Regions from separate parts of the Phytopseudomonas flavescens genome, predicted to be linked through region 1. Evidence: predicted binding sites of a transcription regulator. Region 1 holds the regulator's gene; each other region holds the start of a gene.
The links. The regulator FliA, encoded in region 1, starts transcription of late flagellar genes. The targets are predictions, from matches to a motif close to CTAAAGTTTNNNNNNNNNNNGCCGNTAA.
Positions count from the first base shown of each region.

Region 2: FHR27_RS04025 (methyl-accepting chemotaxis protein) is a predicted target of FliA. The motif match lies at 863-890, and genes of this name have one in related genera.
Region 3: flgM (flagellar biosynthesis anti-sigma factor FlgM) is a predicted target of FliA. The motif match lies at 1,574-1,601, and genes of this name have one in related genera.

Region 1 covers NZ_JACBYV010000001.1:2,240,475-2,246,228, forward strand. The annotation lists gene FHR27_RS09830 (chemotaxis protein CheA) at 1-422, opposite strand, end outside; gene FHR27_RS09835 (protein phosphatase CheZ) at 434-1,222, opposite strand; gene FHR27_RS09840 (chemotaxis response regulator CheY) at 1,242-1,616, opposite strand; gene fliA (RNA polymerase sigma factor FliA) at 1,768-2,511, opposite strand; gene fleN (flagellar synthesis regulator FleN) at 2,508-3,338, opposite strand; gene flhF (flagellar biosynthesis protein FlhF) at 3,434-4,741, opposite strand; gene flhA (flagellar biosynthesis protein FlhA) at 4,757-5,754, opposite strand, start outside.
Region 2 covers NZ_JACBYV010000001.1:931,578-937,331, forward strand. The annotation lists gene FHR27_RS04020 (hypothetical protein) at 1-634, shown strand, start outside; gene FHR27_RS04025 (methyl-accepting chemotaxis protein) at 1,104-2,729, shown strand; gene FHR27_RS04030 (hypothetical protein) at 3,000-3,275, opposite strand; gene FHR27_RS04035 (hypothetical protein) at 3,623-3,871, shown strand; gene FHR27_RS04040 (hypothetical protein) at 4,016-4,279, opposite strand; gene FHR27_RS04045 (hypothetical protein) at 4,438-4,683, shown strand; gene FHR27_RS04050 (alpha/beta fold hydrolase) at 4,699-5,613, opposite strand; gene FHR27_RS04055 (AraC family transcriptional regulator) at 5,730-5,754, shown strand, end outside.
Region 3 covers NZ_JACBYV010000001.1:2,738,596-2,744,349, reverse strand. The annotation lists gene FHR27_RS12245 (flagellar brake protein) at 1-544, opposite strand, end outside; gene FHR27_RS12240 (flagella synthesis protein FlgN) at 625-1,092, opposite strand; gene flgM (flagellar biosynthesis anti-sigma factor FlgM) at 1,199-1,534, opposite strand; gene flgA (flagellar basal body P-ring formation chaperone FlgA) at 1,700-2,458, opposite strand; gene FHR27_RS12225 (chemotaxis protein CheV) at 2,538-3,473, shown strand; gene cheR (protein-glutamate O-methyltransferase CheR) at 3,580-4,407, shown strand; gene flgB (flagellar basal body rod protein FlgB) at 4,692-5,102, shown strand; gene flgC (flagellar basal body rod protein FlgC) at 5,114-5,557, shown strand; gene flgD (flagellar hook assembly protein FlgD) at 5,572-5,754, shown strand, end outside.

The DNA.
Region 1 (5,754 bases):
GCGACTGCGGCAACCGGCGCCGGCTGGGCACTGGCCGGCTCGGCCAGACGCGCCAGGGCGGCCAGCAGCTCGGGAGATGCAGGCGTCGGCTCGGCGCGCTCGCGCACTTCGGCGAACATGCCATTGACGGCATCCAGCGCCTCGAGCACCACGTCCATCAACTCGGAGTCGACGCGACGCTCACCCTTGCGCAGGATGTCGAACACGTTCTCGGCGATATGACAGCACTCCACCAGCTCATTGAGCTGAAGGAAACCGGCACCGCCTTTTACCGTGTGAAATCCCCGAAAAATCGCGTTGAGCAGGTTCATATCGTCCGGGCGGCTTTCCAGCTCTACCAATTGCTCGGACAACTGCTCGAGAATCTCGCCGGCCTCTACCAGGAAATCCTGGAGGATTTCTTCATCGGCGCCGAAGCTCATATGACGTGCTCCTAAAATCCCAGGCTGGACAGCAAATCGTCGACGTCGTCCTGGGAAGAAGCAACGTCATCACGCTTATCGGCATGAATCTGCGGACCTTCACCATGTGACGCAGGTTTTTGTTTGTTTTGCTCGGCACGCAGCTCTTCGTGGTCGTGATCGATACCCGCGAAGCGGTCCACCTGACTGGCCATCAGCACCAGTTTCAGCAGATTGCTCTCGACCTCGGTGACCAGTTGCGTGACACGCTTGATCACTTGCCCGGTCAGGTCCTGATAGTCCTGCGCCAGTAAAATGTCGTTCAGGTGCCCGGACAGCTTGCTGCTGTCACGCTGGCTGCGCGCCAGAAACAGCTCGATGCGCTTGGCCAGTTCACGGAACGCGTCAGCGCCCATTTCACGACGCATGAAGCGCCCCCAATCCTCGCTCAGGGCATCGGCTTCGCTGCTCAGGTCGTTGACCAGCGGCGCGCTTTGCTCGACCAGATCCATGGTGCGGTTGGCTGCACGCTCGGTCATGGTCACGACGTAATTGAGCCGCTCGGTCGCATCGGAGATCTGCGAGACCTCCTTGGCGTGAGGCATGCGCGGGTCGAGCTGAAAATTGACGATAGCGTTGTGCAGCTCACGGGTGAGCTTGCCGACTTCGTGGTAAAGACCACGGTCGCGCGCCTTGTTCAGTTCGTTGATCAGCTGTACCGCTTCGCCAAAGTTGCCTTGTTCGAGGCTGTTGACCAGTTGGCGGGCATTGCTTTTCAGGGTCGACTCGAGGTCGGCCTCTTTTGAATCATCGTGTTCCATAACAACCTCGCGGCAGACATCAGCCGTTGACCCGCTCGAAGATTTTCTCGATCTTTTCCTTGAGCACCTGGGCAGTGAATGGCTTGACCACATAGCCGTTCACACCGGCCTGGGCGGCCTCGATGATCTGATCACGCTTGGCTTCTGCCGTAACCATCAGCACGGGCATCTGCTTGAGGCGCTCGTCGGCACGCACTGCGCGCAGCAAATCGATGCCACTCATGCCCGGCATGTTCCAGTCGGTCACCAGGAAGTCGAAGCTACCGCTCTGCAGCATCGGCAATGCGGTGGTGCCGTCGTCGGCCTCCGCGGTGTTGGTGAACCCCAGATCACGCAAGAGGTTCTTGATGATCCGTCGCATCGTCGAGAAATCATCGACGATGAGGATTTTCATGTTCTTGTCCAAGTCGACCTCCGTACAGTCCTAAAACGCCTCGGCATTCCAAAGCGCTTATAAATCGTGAAACCGGCCTGGCGGAACGCCGCAAACCTATTGCGCCCGGCTTTGCTGCGTCCACTGTGTATGTCCAGCGCCTGAAATTTCCCTATGCGCGCCATTCCACCAACCGCGCGCGTAAACGCGCGGCACACTGACTGTGCAATTGGCTGACCCGCGACTCACTCACTCCCAGTACCTCGCCGATTTCCTTGAGGTTCAATTCCTCGTCGTAATACAGCGACAACACCAACCGCTCACGCTCCGGCAGGTTGCTGATGGCATCCACCAGCGCGGCCTGGAAACGATCGTCTTCCAGTTCATGCGATGGCCCATGGTGCAAAGAATTCGTGTCTTCCTGCAGTCCGCCGCTTTCGCCTTCCTGCAACAGGTCGTCGAAACTGAACAGGCGGCTGCCCAAAGTGTCGCCAAGAATGCCGTAGTAATCTTCGAGACTCAATTGGAGTTCGGCAGCAACCTCCTGATCTTTAGCGTCTCGCCCCGTTCTGGCTTCGATTTTTCTGATTGCGTCGCTGACCATACGGCTGTTGCGGTGTACCGAACGCGGTGCCCAGTCGCCCTTGCGGACCTCATCGAGCATGGCGCCACGAATGCGAATGCCGGCGAACGTCTCGAAACTGGCGCCCTTGCCGGCGTCATATTTGCGCGATGCCTCGAGCAGACCGATCATCCCGGCCTGGATCAGATCATCCACCTGCACGTTGGCGGGCAACCGCGCCAACAGGTGATAGGCAATGCGCTTGACCAACGGCGCGTAACGTTCGATCAACTGATGCTGTGAATCTCGTGCTGTTGCCTTGCTGTACATACGGAGTCCAGAGGCTGTCGTCATACAGCCGTGTCTGCAGTCGGTTGTTGCACCAGGCGCTCAACGAAGAATTCCAGATGGCCTCGCGGATTGGCCGGCAGTGGCCACGCATCCACCTTCTGGGCAATCGCCTTGAACGCCAGCGCGCACTTCGAGCGAGGGAACGCCTCATACACCGCACGTTGTTTCTGTACGGCCTTGCGTACCGATTCGTCGTACGGCACCGCGCCCACGTACTGCAGCGCGACATCCAGAAAACGGTCGGTCACCTTGGTCAGCTTAGCAAAGAGATTACGGCCTTCCTGCGGGCTGTGCGCCATATTGGCGAGCACCCGGAAACGGTTCATGCCGTGGTCACGGTTGAGGAGCTTGATCAGCGCGTAGGCATCGGTGATCGAGGTGGGTTCATCGCACACCACCACCAGCACTTCCTGGGCGGCGCGCACGAAGCTCACCACCGAGTCGCCGATACCGGCGGCGGTATCCACGATCAGGACGTCGAGGTTGTCGCTGATGTCGCTGAAGGCCTGGATCAGGCCGGCGTGCTGCATGGGCGTGAGCTGCACCATGCTCTGGGTGCCGGAGGCCGCGGGAACGATACGAATGCCGCCAGGCCCCTGCAGAACCACGTCTCGCAGTTCGCACTGGCCGTCGATGACATCGGCCAGGGTGCGCTTGGCCGTCAGGCCGAGCAGCACGTCGACGTTGGCCAGACCGAGGTCGGCATCCATGAGCATTACGCGCCGACCGAGATCCGCCAACGCCAGCGACAAATTCACCGACACATTGGTCTTGCCAACGCCGCCTTTGCCGCCGGTCACCGCGATCACCTGTACGGGATGCATACCCATGTTATCTACACACCTTATCTAACTTCGCTTTAAGCCTTAGGGCCATTGTGCGCTGCCGTGGCGAGCACAACCAGCACTTCGCCACACCTGCCTGTTCATCCTGCACGTCGTGCCGGGTCCTGGTACAACCCGGCGAACATGTCGGCCATCGTGTCTTCGCTCGGCTCATCCGGGGCCTGCAGGCCAACGGCACGGCTGACCAGCTGATGACTGCGCGGCACATGAACGTCGTCCGGGATCCGCGGACCATCTGCCAGATAGGCTACCGGTAGACGGTGGCTAATAGCCAGACCCAATACCTCGCCCATGCTGGTCGCTTCGTCCAGTTTACTCAGAATGCAGCCAGCCAGCCCACAGCGCTTGTAGCTGTGGTAGGCCGCCTTGAGCACCTGCGCCTGGCTGGTAGCCGCCAGCACCAGGTAATTGCGCGCGTTGACACCGCGGCTCGCCAGCGTCTCCAACTGCATGCGCAGCGCCGGATCGTTGGCCGGCAAGCCGGCGGTGTCGATCAGTACCACGCGCTTGCGCACCAGCGGTGCCAGCGCCTGAGTCAGTGACTGACCAGGATCGACGTGGGTCACGGATACGCCAAGGATACGGCCAAGGGTCTTGAGCTGCTCCTGGGCACCGATGCGGTAACTGTCCATGCTCACCAGAGCGATGTTCGTGGCGCCGTACTTGAGTACGTAGCGCGCTGCGAGCTTGGCCAGGGTGGTGGTCTTGCCCATGCCGGCCGGGCCAACCAGAGCGATCACGCCGCCCTCTTCCATCGGCTCCTGCTTGGGCGTCTGAATCGAGTGGGCAAGGTGCGCAAGCACCATGCGCCAGGCCTGACGCTGATCGCTCAGCGAGGCAACGCGATCGAGCAGCGTACGCGCCAGTTCACCAGGCAGGCCCATCCGTTGCAGGCGACGCCACAGCGTGGCCTGTTGCGGTCGACGAGCCTGCAGCTGGCCCCAGGCCATGGAGCCCATCTGCATTTCGATCAACTCACGCAGACCATGCAATTCGGAGCGCATGGACTCCAGGGCAGACTGATCGACCGAAGCCGAGACCGGCTTCTTCTGCTGACGCTCGAGTACCGCGTCCAGGCTGTCGGCTGGCGCGGCAGCAGGCGCTTCGGCGAACATCTGACGATCCTTGCCGGCATCGAGCTGCGCACGGGTGGTCAGTTCGGCCTGGGCGGAAGCGATGCGCGACTGAGTCTTGCGCAGCTCGGCCTCCAGCGCCGGGTTGGCTTGTCGCGCCGGTGGGGGCGCAACCTGATAATCGAGCGCGGCCGTCAATTCCACGCCACCCGCTACTCGGCGGTTACCGATGATGGTCGCATCAGCGCCCAGCTCATCACGAACCAGCTTCATGGCTTGGCGCATATCGGCGGCAAAAAAGCGTTTGACCTGCATGGCCCGTACCCTCGATTAGTTCTGCCCCACCGTCGCAACGATGGTGACCTGCTTGTTGTCCGGAATTTCCTGGTACGCCAGAACATGCATGCTCGGGACGGCCAACCGGGCGAAACGCGAGAGCATTCCCCGAACCGGCCCGGCTGCCAGCAGAATCACCGGCTTGCCAAGCATCTCCTGACGCTGCGCTGCTTCCACCAGGGAACGTTGCAGCTTCTCGGCCATGCCAGGCTCCAGGAGGATGCCATCCTCGGAGCCTTGACCGGCCTTCTGAAGACTATTTAGCAATATCTGTTCCAACCTTGGCTCAAGGGTGATCACAGGCAGCTCCGGCTCTAGTCCCACGATGTTTTGCACGATTGCACGGGCCAGCGAGACACGTACTGCGGCCACCATGGCGGCGGGATCTTGACTCCGTGGCGCGACGTTGGCGATGGCTTCGGCAATGGTACGGATGTCGCGCACCGGCACCTGCTCCTGCAGCAGCGCCTGCAGCACCTTGAGCAGGGTCGACAGCGAGATCAGGCCAGGAACCAGCTCTTCTGCCAGTTTTGGCGAGCTTTTCGCCAGCAACTGCATCAATTGCTGGACTTCCTCGTGGCCCAGCAGCTCGTGGGCATGCTTGTGCAGAATCTGATTGAGGTGCGTGGCGACCACGGTACTGGCATCCACCACGGTGTAACCGAGCGACTGCGCCTGATCACGCTGACCGGGATCGATCCAGACGGCCTCCAGGCCGAACGCCGGATCTTTGGCGGCGACGCCATTGAGCGTGCCGAACACCTGACCCGGGTTGATCGCCAGCTCGCGATCCGGATACACCTCGGCCTCGGCGACGCTCACCCCCATCAGGGTCAGGCGATAAGCGTTGGGCTGCAGATCCAGGTTGTCGCGAATATGCACGGACGGCATCAGGAAGCCCATCTCCTGAGAGAGCTTCTTGCGTACGCCTTTGATCCGCGCCAGCAGTTGCCCGCCCTGGTTGCGGTCGACCAGCGGAATCAGCCGGTAAC
Region 2 (5,754 bases), 1.3 Mb from region 1:
GGGGTTGACGTCGCCTGCTGGTGCGATCGTTCCCGTGACAACACCAAGGCCAGTGAAGACGATGCAAATTTATGGTGGGCAAGCTGGTGGGAGTCAAGAAAGTGAAGTGTGGTCGCTTACTTCCAAGCAGATCCGGGAGCGCCTGACGACTACCGATGTGATTGTCAGCATTGAGCAGTATGACAACAAGGGCTCATTCAGGTATCTGGGAGCTGAGTCGAGCGCGGGAAAGGGGCGCTACAAGGTTATCTTTGACTACGGTGCTTCCAGGATCGAAAACGTGGATGCGGGCGGCAATCGATCTGTTACAGGTCGTATCGGAGTCGGCTTCAGGATAACTGCAGAGCTCAACACCAAGGCGAGCAACCTGGATTTGAGTGGGTTGATGCCGATAGCTTTCGCGGTTCAGAACAACAAAGCTTTTGGAAAGATTCACTTCCAAGCCTATGGCATGAGCCATGACAAGCTGCCGCTGGTAGTTCCGCACAGTGGAGCTATCGACTCTTCGTCCATTCAGAAAGCTTTGGAAGCGGTAGGTGCAGTGAAGACGCTTATAGATCTGGATGAGACGAAGCTTGAGCCTTACCTCATTGGAATCGTTGAGAATCCATCTTTACAGGTACCCGGTTACTGAGATCATCAGGATAAAAATCACTGGTAGGGTGCTTTCATGGTGCTCTGCCGATGTCCGTTACCGGATATCGCTGCTGGTGAGGCTGAGTCTGGTCAGAGGAGAGGGGCTGCGAGGGGCAGGCAAAGGCTACTAGAGTCGTCCGGCTCTAAGATGACAGAGGCCGAGTTCGGCAGCGCAAAGCACGGATCGCTGACCGGTTACCTTGAGTCGGAATTGGCGAAGCAGCTCTTCAAGTTCCTACAGCGGAGGTCGATAGCCAGTAGTGCCTTTTCAAAAGTCGACCAGTGCCGTCCATGACGCGGGTAAGACGCAGCCGACACCGCCAGAGAAAAGTGGTACACGCGCCATCCGGTGCAAGGACGCTTCTTTAGCTCATGCGTGAAAACGCAGAGCTTCTATTTTAGGACCTATGGCTTTCAGGCCGGAGCAGTTGCTCCGGCAAGCCGCCGTCCTTCTCGAGATATCCCCCATGTTCGCTAACCTGACCATTCGTATCCGTTTGGCCCTGCTCGTAATCGCCCCCCTTTTGGTCCTAATGGCGGTCATTTTTATCGCCTCGATCAACGCACAACGTATAAATGATAACTTGGGACACCTTTTCCTCGACAGAATGAAGCCCATCAGCCAGCTGAAGATTGTGTCGGACAGCTATGCAGTCAGCATGGTCGATACCCTTCACAAGTACCGTGCCGGTTTAACCGACGAGGTGCGCTTGAATCAGGAGTTCAATACGGCGCTGCTGCGCGGCAACAAGGCTTGGGAGGAGTACCGGGCCACTCAGCTGACAGATAGAGAGAGAACGATGGTCAGCGAGGTGGATGGTGCGCTGATGCACGTACGTGATGTTTCTCAGGCGTTCATCCGAGCCGTCAACGATGGCACCTTACGGACGATGGAAAGTCAGCGTTTCAATACCATTCTTTATGAGGCCTTCGACCCACTAGGAGCCAAGCTTTCCAGCTTGATTGATCTGCAACTGAGTGAGGGCCAGGCGCTCTATGTCGCTTCTGATTTGCAGTACCAGGCAGTGGTAAAAACATTCCTGGTGATCGGAGCCGCATCGTTGGTAGGCCTACTGGTCGCGGCGGTGCTAATAAGCCTCTCCATCATTCGCCCACTGTCAGGGCTGCGCAGCGTTATTACAACGGTCCAGCAGACTTCGAACCTCACCCTGCGCGCCAATGGAGTTGGTCGAGATGAGGTGGCTGAAACTGCCCGTGCTTTCAACTCCCTGATCGAGCATCAGCGGGCTCTGATTCTTGATCTTTCTGCAACGGCGACACAGCTCTCCGGTGCTTCCGAGGAAATGAGCGCGATCAGCGCCCAGGTTAGCCAAACTGCAACGCTTCAGGGAGACCAAACACATATGGTTGCTGCCGCTGTGCATGAGATGAGCATGGCGGTCCAAGAGGTGGCTAGTAACGCACTCTCTACTGCAAACAGCGCATCTAATGCTAACCGACAGGCCCAAGAAGGCGGTGTGTTGGTGCAGGCGAGTGTTGAGTCTGTACAAGGGGTCTCGGTATCTGTGGCTCAGGCTGGCGAGGTAATCGATAGCCTGCATGCGCAAAGTGGTGAAATCAGCAAAGTGCTAGGTGTGATTCAGAGCATTGCGGCGCAGACCAACTTGCTGGCCCTCAATGCTGCGATTGAAGCTGCGCGGGCCGGCGAAGCGGGGCGCGGCTTTGCGGTCGTAGCGGATGAAGTCCGTGGTTTGGCGAGTAATACCCACACTGCGACCGAGTCGATCAGGAGCATGATTGATGCGCTTCAAAGTGGAGCTCGTGCCGCGGTGGCTGTAATGCAGGAGTCGCGCGAACACGTCCAGCATTGTGTGCAGCGGGCCAGCGATGCGGGTGACGCCCTGATTTCCATCACTAGCGCGGTTGAGGGAATTGCTTCCGGTAACGAGCAGATATCAACCGCAACAGAAGAGCAGACCTCAGTCGCCAACGAGATCAGCAAAAACGTTAATCAGCTCAACAGCAGCATCGCCGAGGTGGTCAACGGCGCCCAGCAAAGTCTCATCGCCAGCCGCGAACTGGCACAGATGGCAAGCCGTCTGCACCAACAGACCCAGCAGTTCGTGGTGTAGTTAGGACTAAGCGTGGCTGCGCGATTGTCGGCCACGCTGCGGTGCACCGCCGCTGCTTGGCGTTCTTCTACCCAGCGAATATCAGCAGCCGCCGGGGCGCTGCACCGCTGCCCTTGCTCATAGACAGCATCCGGCTGCATGATTTTCGTAGATCCGAGCCGGGTTGACCGGCTCAGATTTTTCATCGTAGTACCGTTAGAGGTTGCATGTTTGCCATTGTGATTTCGACGAGCATTGCTCTCGTTTGTCGAGAGTTACCGTGTTGGCCTTTTAATTATGTATTTCCCCTCCGGGATCCTCACAAAGCGCCCTTCGATACAACACCACCATCTCTTCAACCAAATCCTTGGCAAACAGCGCGGCCACATGTATCTGCATGCTGTCCTGGGGCTCGTCTTTCTTTTTGATGACCTCGTCGAAAAGGTCGCATACCAAACTGGCACGCAATTCTGCCTCGCCCTGCAAGTCGACGGCTGGGAACGGTTTTTGAGGGATAGGGCTTTGCCGTTTGGGGAAGCGAATTACACGGCAGTGCAGGTTAGTCATGGTGCACCTCCTGGCTGGAGGTGGCGGAGTCTGCTGGGTGGGCAGGGTGGTGCCCGAGTGTGAAGGCGTTATCGTGCATTTTCCTTATGCTCCTCGAATGATTAAGAACCGCTCAGGCCAAAGCCTGGCTCTTCGGCTCGCCACAGAAATGCAGCAACTCGGTAATGGATACCGGCTAAGGCAATCTGGACGCACCGCGTCTCGAACATTCGGGTTGTCACGCCCGGTCACGGGATAGACCGTGACGGACGCACTCTAGCTCGCGTGTTTTGTGATGGCAACCATAGAGGCGTGCCTTGCGTGTCTGTAACGTTCGCTGTGGGAATTTTTCACTAAGGAGTGCGGATGTGAGGCGGGCTTTGTTCGTGATCGGCGGCTTTCTCGTCGCGCTGGCTGTCGAGTTCTGTCTGTACATCGCTTTCGGGTTGCGTGCAGTCAGCTTCGGCTGCCGAAGAATCAGTGCGGATTGCTATATTCCAGCGGCTCAGTTCTCTAAGGATATGCAGACGCTTGCGGTGATGATGTTTCTGGGCACTGCAATGCTTTTGCTGTTTTATCTGCTTTATCGCGGGCTGGGGCTGCTGCTCAAAAAGTAGCTTTTCACCTGATTCCCCGAGGCCCCGCGGTTGGCTCTGGCTCTACTGGCAAGGTCATGTGCGCCAACTCTTCGCAGGTAGTGGCTCCCAGCATCACGCCGAGGCGAGGCGAAAGCCCGCAGCCGGGCTCCCGCCAGCAACCATCTACAAATCCTTCTTCAGTTCCTTGTCGATGTGTTTATCGGCCTTGTGGCGTTCCTTGCTGTCGTGGCCGATGCCTTTGTCGATTTCTTCATCACTGTGGTGCACGCCTTTTTCGAGTTCCTTGGCGTCGTGTTCGACGCCTTTGTCGAGGTCTCGATTGTCTTCGCGGATGCTTTTCTCGGCGGGGCTTTCCGCCACGGCGGCGGGTATCAGCGTGGCGGACAGGAATAGAGCGGCAGTCAGGCTAAGGGCAAGATGGCGCATAGGGATTCTCCATTTCGCTATGTTCAGCCCCTCATGGGCTGTTCATGTTGAAATCTAGTCAGAGAATCGGACGGGTCCTACGCACTTTGTCGGAATCTCGTGCTGGTGCTCCGGAATGTGCTGGCTAAACTCGAGAAAACCCCGAGAAGGAACTCGATATGACTGCCTTCGCTTCGCCACCAATTCCCCTCTCCGACATCGCTCGGGATATCGACCTCGACCTGAGCCTGGTCGAGGCCTGGGTGGCGCAGGCCCAACCCTTCTCGGATGGCAGCGGCTACACCGTGCAGTTCAGCCACGAAACGCCAGCCAGGGTCCTGGCGCTGCTGCCGGGTGTCGACAAGGCTGGCCGGCTGGTCGTGGCGTATGAGGACTCGGTCGTGCGTCAGCGGCGGCAGGGTTAGCTCCGCTATCACTCCTCACTGCTTGGCTGCAGCAGCTGCCTTCACGAAGTTCACCAGGTCCTGATTGAAACGCGCGGCCTCTTCCAGGAAGGGGGCGTGGCCTGAGTCTGCGTAGAGCTTCGATTGCGCCTTGGGATTGAGGGCCTTGGCGCGGTCGATGCTCGGTTGCACTTCAACGAGCTGGTCCTTGGCGCCGTACAACAGCAACAGCGGTACCTTCGCCTTGGGCAGGCCTTCGGTAGCGGCGGAGGTCATCGTGGGAATGCTGCGGGTCATCGGCCAGGACGCCATGGCGGCGTTGGTCAGCAGCAGCTCCATGGTCGCAGCGTCGGGCTGGGTGTGGAAGCACAGGCGCAGAAAGGTGCGCAGCGCATCGAGGTGGGTCTTCAGGTCATCGGAGGCCAGGCCGGCATACACCTCGGGGTGTGGGGTGATCAGTTTCTCGTTGAGCTCGATCACCGCGTTGACGTACACGGCGCCGCCGATCTTCGTGTCGCCGTAAGCGGCCAGGTAGTCGGACATCACCAGCCCGCCCAGGGACCAGCCCACCAGCACCGGCCGCTTGGCGCCGGTCGCCTCGAGCACGGCGGCCAGGTCATCGGCGTAGCGGCGCCCGTCGGCATAGGCGGCAGCATCATCGGGTTTGCCCGAGAGGCCGTGGCCGCGCATGTCGTAAGTGATCAGCCGGTAGCCTTGCAGGTCGGGGCTGCTGGTCTGCTGTTCCCAGTTCAGGCGGCTGCCCAGCAGGCCATGGATGAACACGATGGCCGGGCCGTCCGGGTTGCCAGTCTCCTGCACGGCGAGTTTCAGGCCGTCGGGGGCGGTGACGCTGTAGTGCTTTTCTGCAGCCATGGCGGCGGGCGACAGGGCGGCCAGCAGCAGGGCAAGCCAGATGCCGCGCAGAGTTCGGGTGAAAGGGGAGTGGTGCATGGGAGGCTCCTTATCGGCGAAGTGGATGAATTGGAGTCTAGGTCGGTGACCTGGGACGAGCTATGGCATAGAGTGCAGATCTGTTGATCTATCGTCCTGATCTGCGAGGAGCCCCGATGAGTGCCAATGACCTGATCAGCG
Region 3 (5,754 bases), 500 kb from region 1:
ACACTTGTCCTGGCTGCAGTTTTTCGCTGGCGTTGCCGGGTAGGCGAACCTTGCACCCCGAGGCGGAGATGTCCAGCATCAGGCCTTCGAGCGGCGTGCGCAGTTTGGCACCGATGATTTCCACCTTGACCTGATCGGATTGCTTGAGAGCGGCCCGGAACGCATTGCGGCGCTGGTGGTAGAGCACCTCACCGGGAATACCGCCGACATAGCAGCGCTCGCCCTGATATTCACTCGCCTGCATGCCGGTTGGGCAATCCCAGGCAATGCGCACGCCGTCATGCAGCGATTCGACGCGAAAGGCTTCGCCATTCTGCATGTAGCGCTCACCATCGCTGGGCATCATTTCGTCGAGAACCAGCAGGTTCTGATCGCGGTCCACCTCGATCACATAGCTCTGGAAGCGCTGGTTGCGTTCATGGAACACGATCACCAGGGGATCATGGTGTTGTTGCAGAAGGCGTAGGTTGGCAACGATTTCCACGGGTGCCTTGAGCACTTTCGGGGGTTGCGGGCCACCATCCTGAACGAAGGGGTTGGACACGGTCCAGTGATCTCCGGGGCAAGGTACTACTGCGTCAATGATAATGCCATTTTGACATCATTGCGCATCTTGTCGTTATGTCAGGCCTGGCTCAGCGGGCGCTTGCCGCCGATCTTAGCGGTACTCCCGCTGCTGTCATAGAGCGATGGGGTCTCGTTTCCACGCAGGATGCCGAGCATTTTTTCTGCCGATTTCTGGCTCGAGCGGATGACCCGACCGTTGCGCAGGTTGGCACTCTGGCAGTTCTCGAGCAGGTCACTCAGGCGGTCGCTGGCGGCCATCAGCGCGGCACCTTGAGCGGAGCGTTGCGCGAGTGCCTGCAGGCCTGCGCGGTCAGCGCTCAGATGAAGACCAAGAAGAATCTGAGTGCGGGCCTTGCCATGTTGATCGAGACTGGCCAGCAGTGGCTGCTTGTCTGCCAGTATCTGCTGCAGACTGGGCAGATCGTTGTCGCTGAGAGCCTGGAATTCGCTCTCTATCAGCTCAAGCAATCGCTCTGCGTGGCCGATATCTTCGTTGAACAGGTCGAGCAGGGTCGTAGCGGTCATGAGCGGGCTCTCTGGGGTAGAACCTATCCGAGCTCTGCCAGCTTGGGTGCCGGCAAAACGTCAAAGCGGTTTCTGGGCGTCCAACACCCCAGCGCGAGCCCTGGGACTAGCGCTGGGACTCGAAGTTGAGCAGCTTGCTGGCGACGCGCTGGCTGTCGACCTGATAGCTGCCATCGGCGACGGCCTGCTTCAGCTTGGCTACCCGGTCGGTATCCACAACTGGCTGATCGCGCAGCTTGTCGACGGTTTTCTGCAACTGTTGCGCTTCGCTGCTCAGCTGAACGGATTCGCCGCTCTTGCTGCTGACAGCTGTTTTCTGGGCTGCGGCTTCGCTGCCACCGGCCTTGTTGTCGATGGCTTCGTTCTTGCCGCCCTGGGCGCTGCCGGCACGTGTGGTGCTGGCTGGCGTGGTGCTGTTGAGTCGGTTGAAATCGATGACCATGATGCAGAACCTCTGACGGAGTTTGGACGCTTGCCTAGTTTGTCGGCTATGCCCGAGAAAACTTTAGGCAAAAAAATCGCGTCGCTCGCACAGTCTAAAACACCCATCTGCGCCAGTCAGCCAATCCGTTCGCCAATCTGCCAGATAAATGAATACCCATGATACCTACATCGACACTTCGACTTGCCCGGGGCCTGTCACCCGAGCGCGAACCACGCGCTGCGAGCGCTGGTTGCGTACGCTTATCTGCTTGCCTATGGCGCCATCCGAGAGCGCTTCGCCGGGCATGCGCACATTGATGCCGCCGCTGCGCGCGCTGATTACGACCTGGTCACCGCGGCGGATGACCTCGGCCTGGCGGATATGCACGGGCGCCAGGACCTGGTCCGGTTGCATGGCGCGCGTGGCCTTTCTGCCGATCGCCTGCTCCATCTCGGTCAGGTAGCCCTGATTGAGCAGGCCGACATCACGTTCCGCCAGCATTATGTCGGCTTCGCCAAGCACGCCTTCGCGTTTGACCGGGCGTACCAGGGTGACCACTTCGCGATAAAGACGCACCTGGCCGGGTACGAATACCGTCCAGGGGGCCGCGCCGTCACAACGCACGCGCATGGTCACCCGGCCTACGGGTTCAGCGGGTGTTTCCAGGGTGGTGGTCAGTGGCTGATCGCATAATGGCAGGCGCAGGCGTGGGTCCAGACGGTTGATCTGCACCTCGTGGCGCGCCTGGATATTGCTGCGCTGCAAATAGTCCTCCACTGCCTGCTCAAGAAAGCGCTGGGTCTCGCCGATAAGCTGATCGGGCAGGGTGACTGAGGCAGTTGTCAGCGTGCTATAGCCGAGCGCCATCAAAGCAGGTAAAACTGCCAGGCAACGAAGGCTCTTGGCCATCGCGCGTCGAATAATTGTCGTTTGTGCATTCATGTCTGGTTGGAAGCAAGGCGCGTGCCGCCTGCTACGCTGACCAAATCAGATGCGTAATTGGAATCATGGGAGCCCGTACATGGCCGGTGTGATGGATTCGGTCAACCAGCGTACTCAGCTGGTTGGGCAGAATCGCCTGGAACTGTTGCTGTTTCGTCTCGACGGCCCACAGCTGTACGGGATCAACGTCTTCAAGGTGAAGGAGGTGTTGCAATGCCCGAAACTCACCATCATGCCCAAATCGAGCCCGGTGGTTCGGGGTGTGGCGAATATCCGCGGCGGTACCATCCCGATCCTTGACCTGTCCATGGCGACGGGCAAGCGACCGCTGGGTGATCTGCAGGGCAGCTTCGTCATCATCACCGAGTACAACACCAAGGTGCAGGGCTTCCTGGTGCGCTCGGTGGAGCGCATCGTCAACATGAACTGGGAAGAGATCCATCCGCCACCCAAGGGCACCGGGCGCGACCATTATCTGACGGCGGTCACGCGGTTGGATGACAAACTGGTCGAAATCATCGACGTGGAGAAGATCCTCGCCGAGGTGGCGCCGACTTCCGAGGTGATTTCCGTCGGCGTGGTGGATGTCGAGACCCAGACCAAGGCTGTCAGCCAGCACGTGCTGATCGTCGACGATTCGTCGGTGGCGCGTAAGCAGGTGATGCGCTGTCTGCAGACGGTAGGGGTCGAGGTCACCGCCTTGAATGATGGACGCCAGGCGCTGGACTTCCTGCGAGCGATGGTCGACGAGGGCAAGGTGCCGGAGCAGGAACTGCTGATGATCATTTCCGATATCGAGATGCCGGAGATGGACGGTTATACCCTGACCGCTGCGATCCGCTCCGATCCGCGCATGCAGAAGCTGCACATTCTCCTGCATACTTCACTATCGGGTGTATTCAACCAGGCGATGGTGAAGAAAGTGGGGGCCAACGATTTTCTGGCGAAATTCCGTCCGGACGATCTGGCCTCTCGCGTGGTCGAACGCATCAAGTCGAGCGATCACTCGGCATAACGCAGGAATTGCCCGGATTCACTGAACGGGCGGTGGCGGCAAAATCGACAGGTGGGCCTTGGCCTACCTGCCGCATTCGATTTTTTAGATGGGCGAGGCTCAGCGAGTGTCTTCAGGTAATTTGGATTTCGAACAGTTCCGGATCTTTCTGGAAAAAGCCTGTGGCATCGTGCTGGGTAGCAATAAGCAGTACCTGGTTTCCAGTCGGCTGAACAAGCTGATGGAGACCAACGGTATCAAGACCCTGGGCGAACTGGTGCAGCGCATGCAGACCCAGCCGCGCAGTGGTCTGCGCGAGCAGGTGGTCGATGCCATGACCACCAACGAAACCCTGTGGTTTCGAGATGCCTATCCGTTCGAAGTGCTCAAGAATCGAGTGTTGCCCGAGCTGATCAAGGCCTACCCTGGGCAGCGCCTGCGAATTTGGTCGGCGGCCTGTTCGTCGGGGCAAGAGCCCTATTCGCTGTCGATGAGCATCGATGAGTTCGAGCGCAGCAACATCGGCCAGCTCAAGACCGGTGTGCAGATCGTGGCCACTGATCTTTCGCCGACCATGCTCAACAACTGCAAATCCGGTGAGTACGACAGCTTGGCGATGGGCCGCGGTCTTGCCCAGGAGCGGCTGCAGCGTTACTTCGACCCCAAGGGGCCGGGGCGCTGGGTGGTCAAGCCGGCGATCAAGAGCCGCGTCGAGTTTCGCCCGCTGAACCTGCTGGACAGTTACGCCAGCCTCGGCAAGTTCGACATCGTGTTTTGCCGCAACGTGCTGATCTACTTCTCCGCCGATGTGAAGAAGGACATCCTTACGCGCATCCATGCGATGCTCAAGCCAGGCGGTTATCTGTTCCTTGGCGCTTCCGAAGCCCTCAATGGTTTGCCGGAGAAGTACCAGATGGTGCAGTGCAGCCCAGGGATCATTTACAAAGCCAAGTGATTCAGCGATAGCGAAAAGGAGGCCCCACCGGCCTCCTTTTTTCATTCGGTTCGTTCTCCTCGCCTGACGGTGTTCCGTCACCCTCGCGTCAGAAAAGCGGCAAGCCCTGGTTCAATTGCCGCTCTCAGCTTGCCAATCGGCGGAAAAGCTTTGCCGCCCGCGCCTGCCGCTTCCCTTTGTTTTAGCTTATCCAGCTGATTTATAAGATAAAAAATAAATTGGCACGTGCTTTGCTGAGAACTTTGCACGAAAACCGGCTGGCCGATACGGCAAAGGTTCCTGAGATGAGCATCAGCTTTGATAACGCGCTTGGCATTCACGAGAAGGCACTGGGCTTCCGCGCTCAGCGTGCCGAGGTGTTGGCCAATAACATGGCGAATGCCGATACCCCCAACTACAAGGCGCGAGATCTGGATTTCGCCTCCGTGCTGGCCCAGCAGGCTGCCAAGAGCAGCGGCAGCGGCAACTCCGGTCTGAAAACCACCAACAGCCGGCATATCGCAGCAGAAGGCGTGCCAATGGGCGATGCGGCGTTGGCTTATCGAACGCCGACTGCGCCATCGATCGATCAGAACACCGTGGACGCTCAGGTCGAGCAGGCCAACTATGCCGAGAACTCGGTGGCTTTCCAGACCAGCTTCACGCTGCTCAACAGCAAATTCAAAGGGCTCGTCAGCGCCCTGCGTGGTGAATAAAGGAGCCCGATATGTCACTTACCAGCGTTTTCAACATCGCCGGAACCGGCATGAGTGCCCAGAGCACTCGCCTGAATACCATTTCCAGCAACATCGCCAACGCCGAAACGGTGTCTTCCAGCATCGATCAGACCTACCGGGCTCGTCATCCGGTATTCGCCACCGTGTTTCAGCAGGCCCAGGGTGGCGAGAACGGTTCGCTGTTCGCCGATCAGGATCAGTCAGGCGCGGGTGTTCAGGTACTGGGTATCGTCGAGGATCAGAGCAGCCTGATGCCACGTTACGAGCCTAACCACCCGGCCGCCGACGAAGCGGGCTACGTGTACTACCCCAACGTCAACGTGGTCGAGGAGATGGCGGACATGATTTCTGCCAGTCGTGCCTTCCAGACCAACGTGGAAATGATGAATACCGCGAAGCAGATGATGCAGCGCGTTCTGACCTTGGGTCAGTGAGCCGGGAGTGAGAGATGAGCACTGTTGATGGCGTCAGCTCCAGTTCGGTACTGGACAAGTATCAGGTCAAGCAGGATTCCACCACGCAGAACAAGGAGCTGGGCAAGGACCAGTTCCTCAACCTGCTGGTGGCGCAGCTGAACAACCAGAACCCGCTTGAGCCTCAGGGCAATGGCGAGTTCATCGCCCAGCTGGCG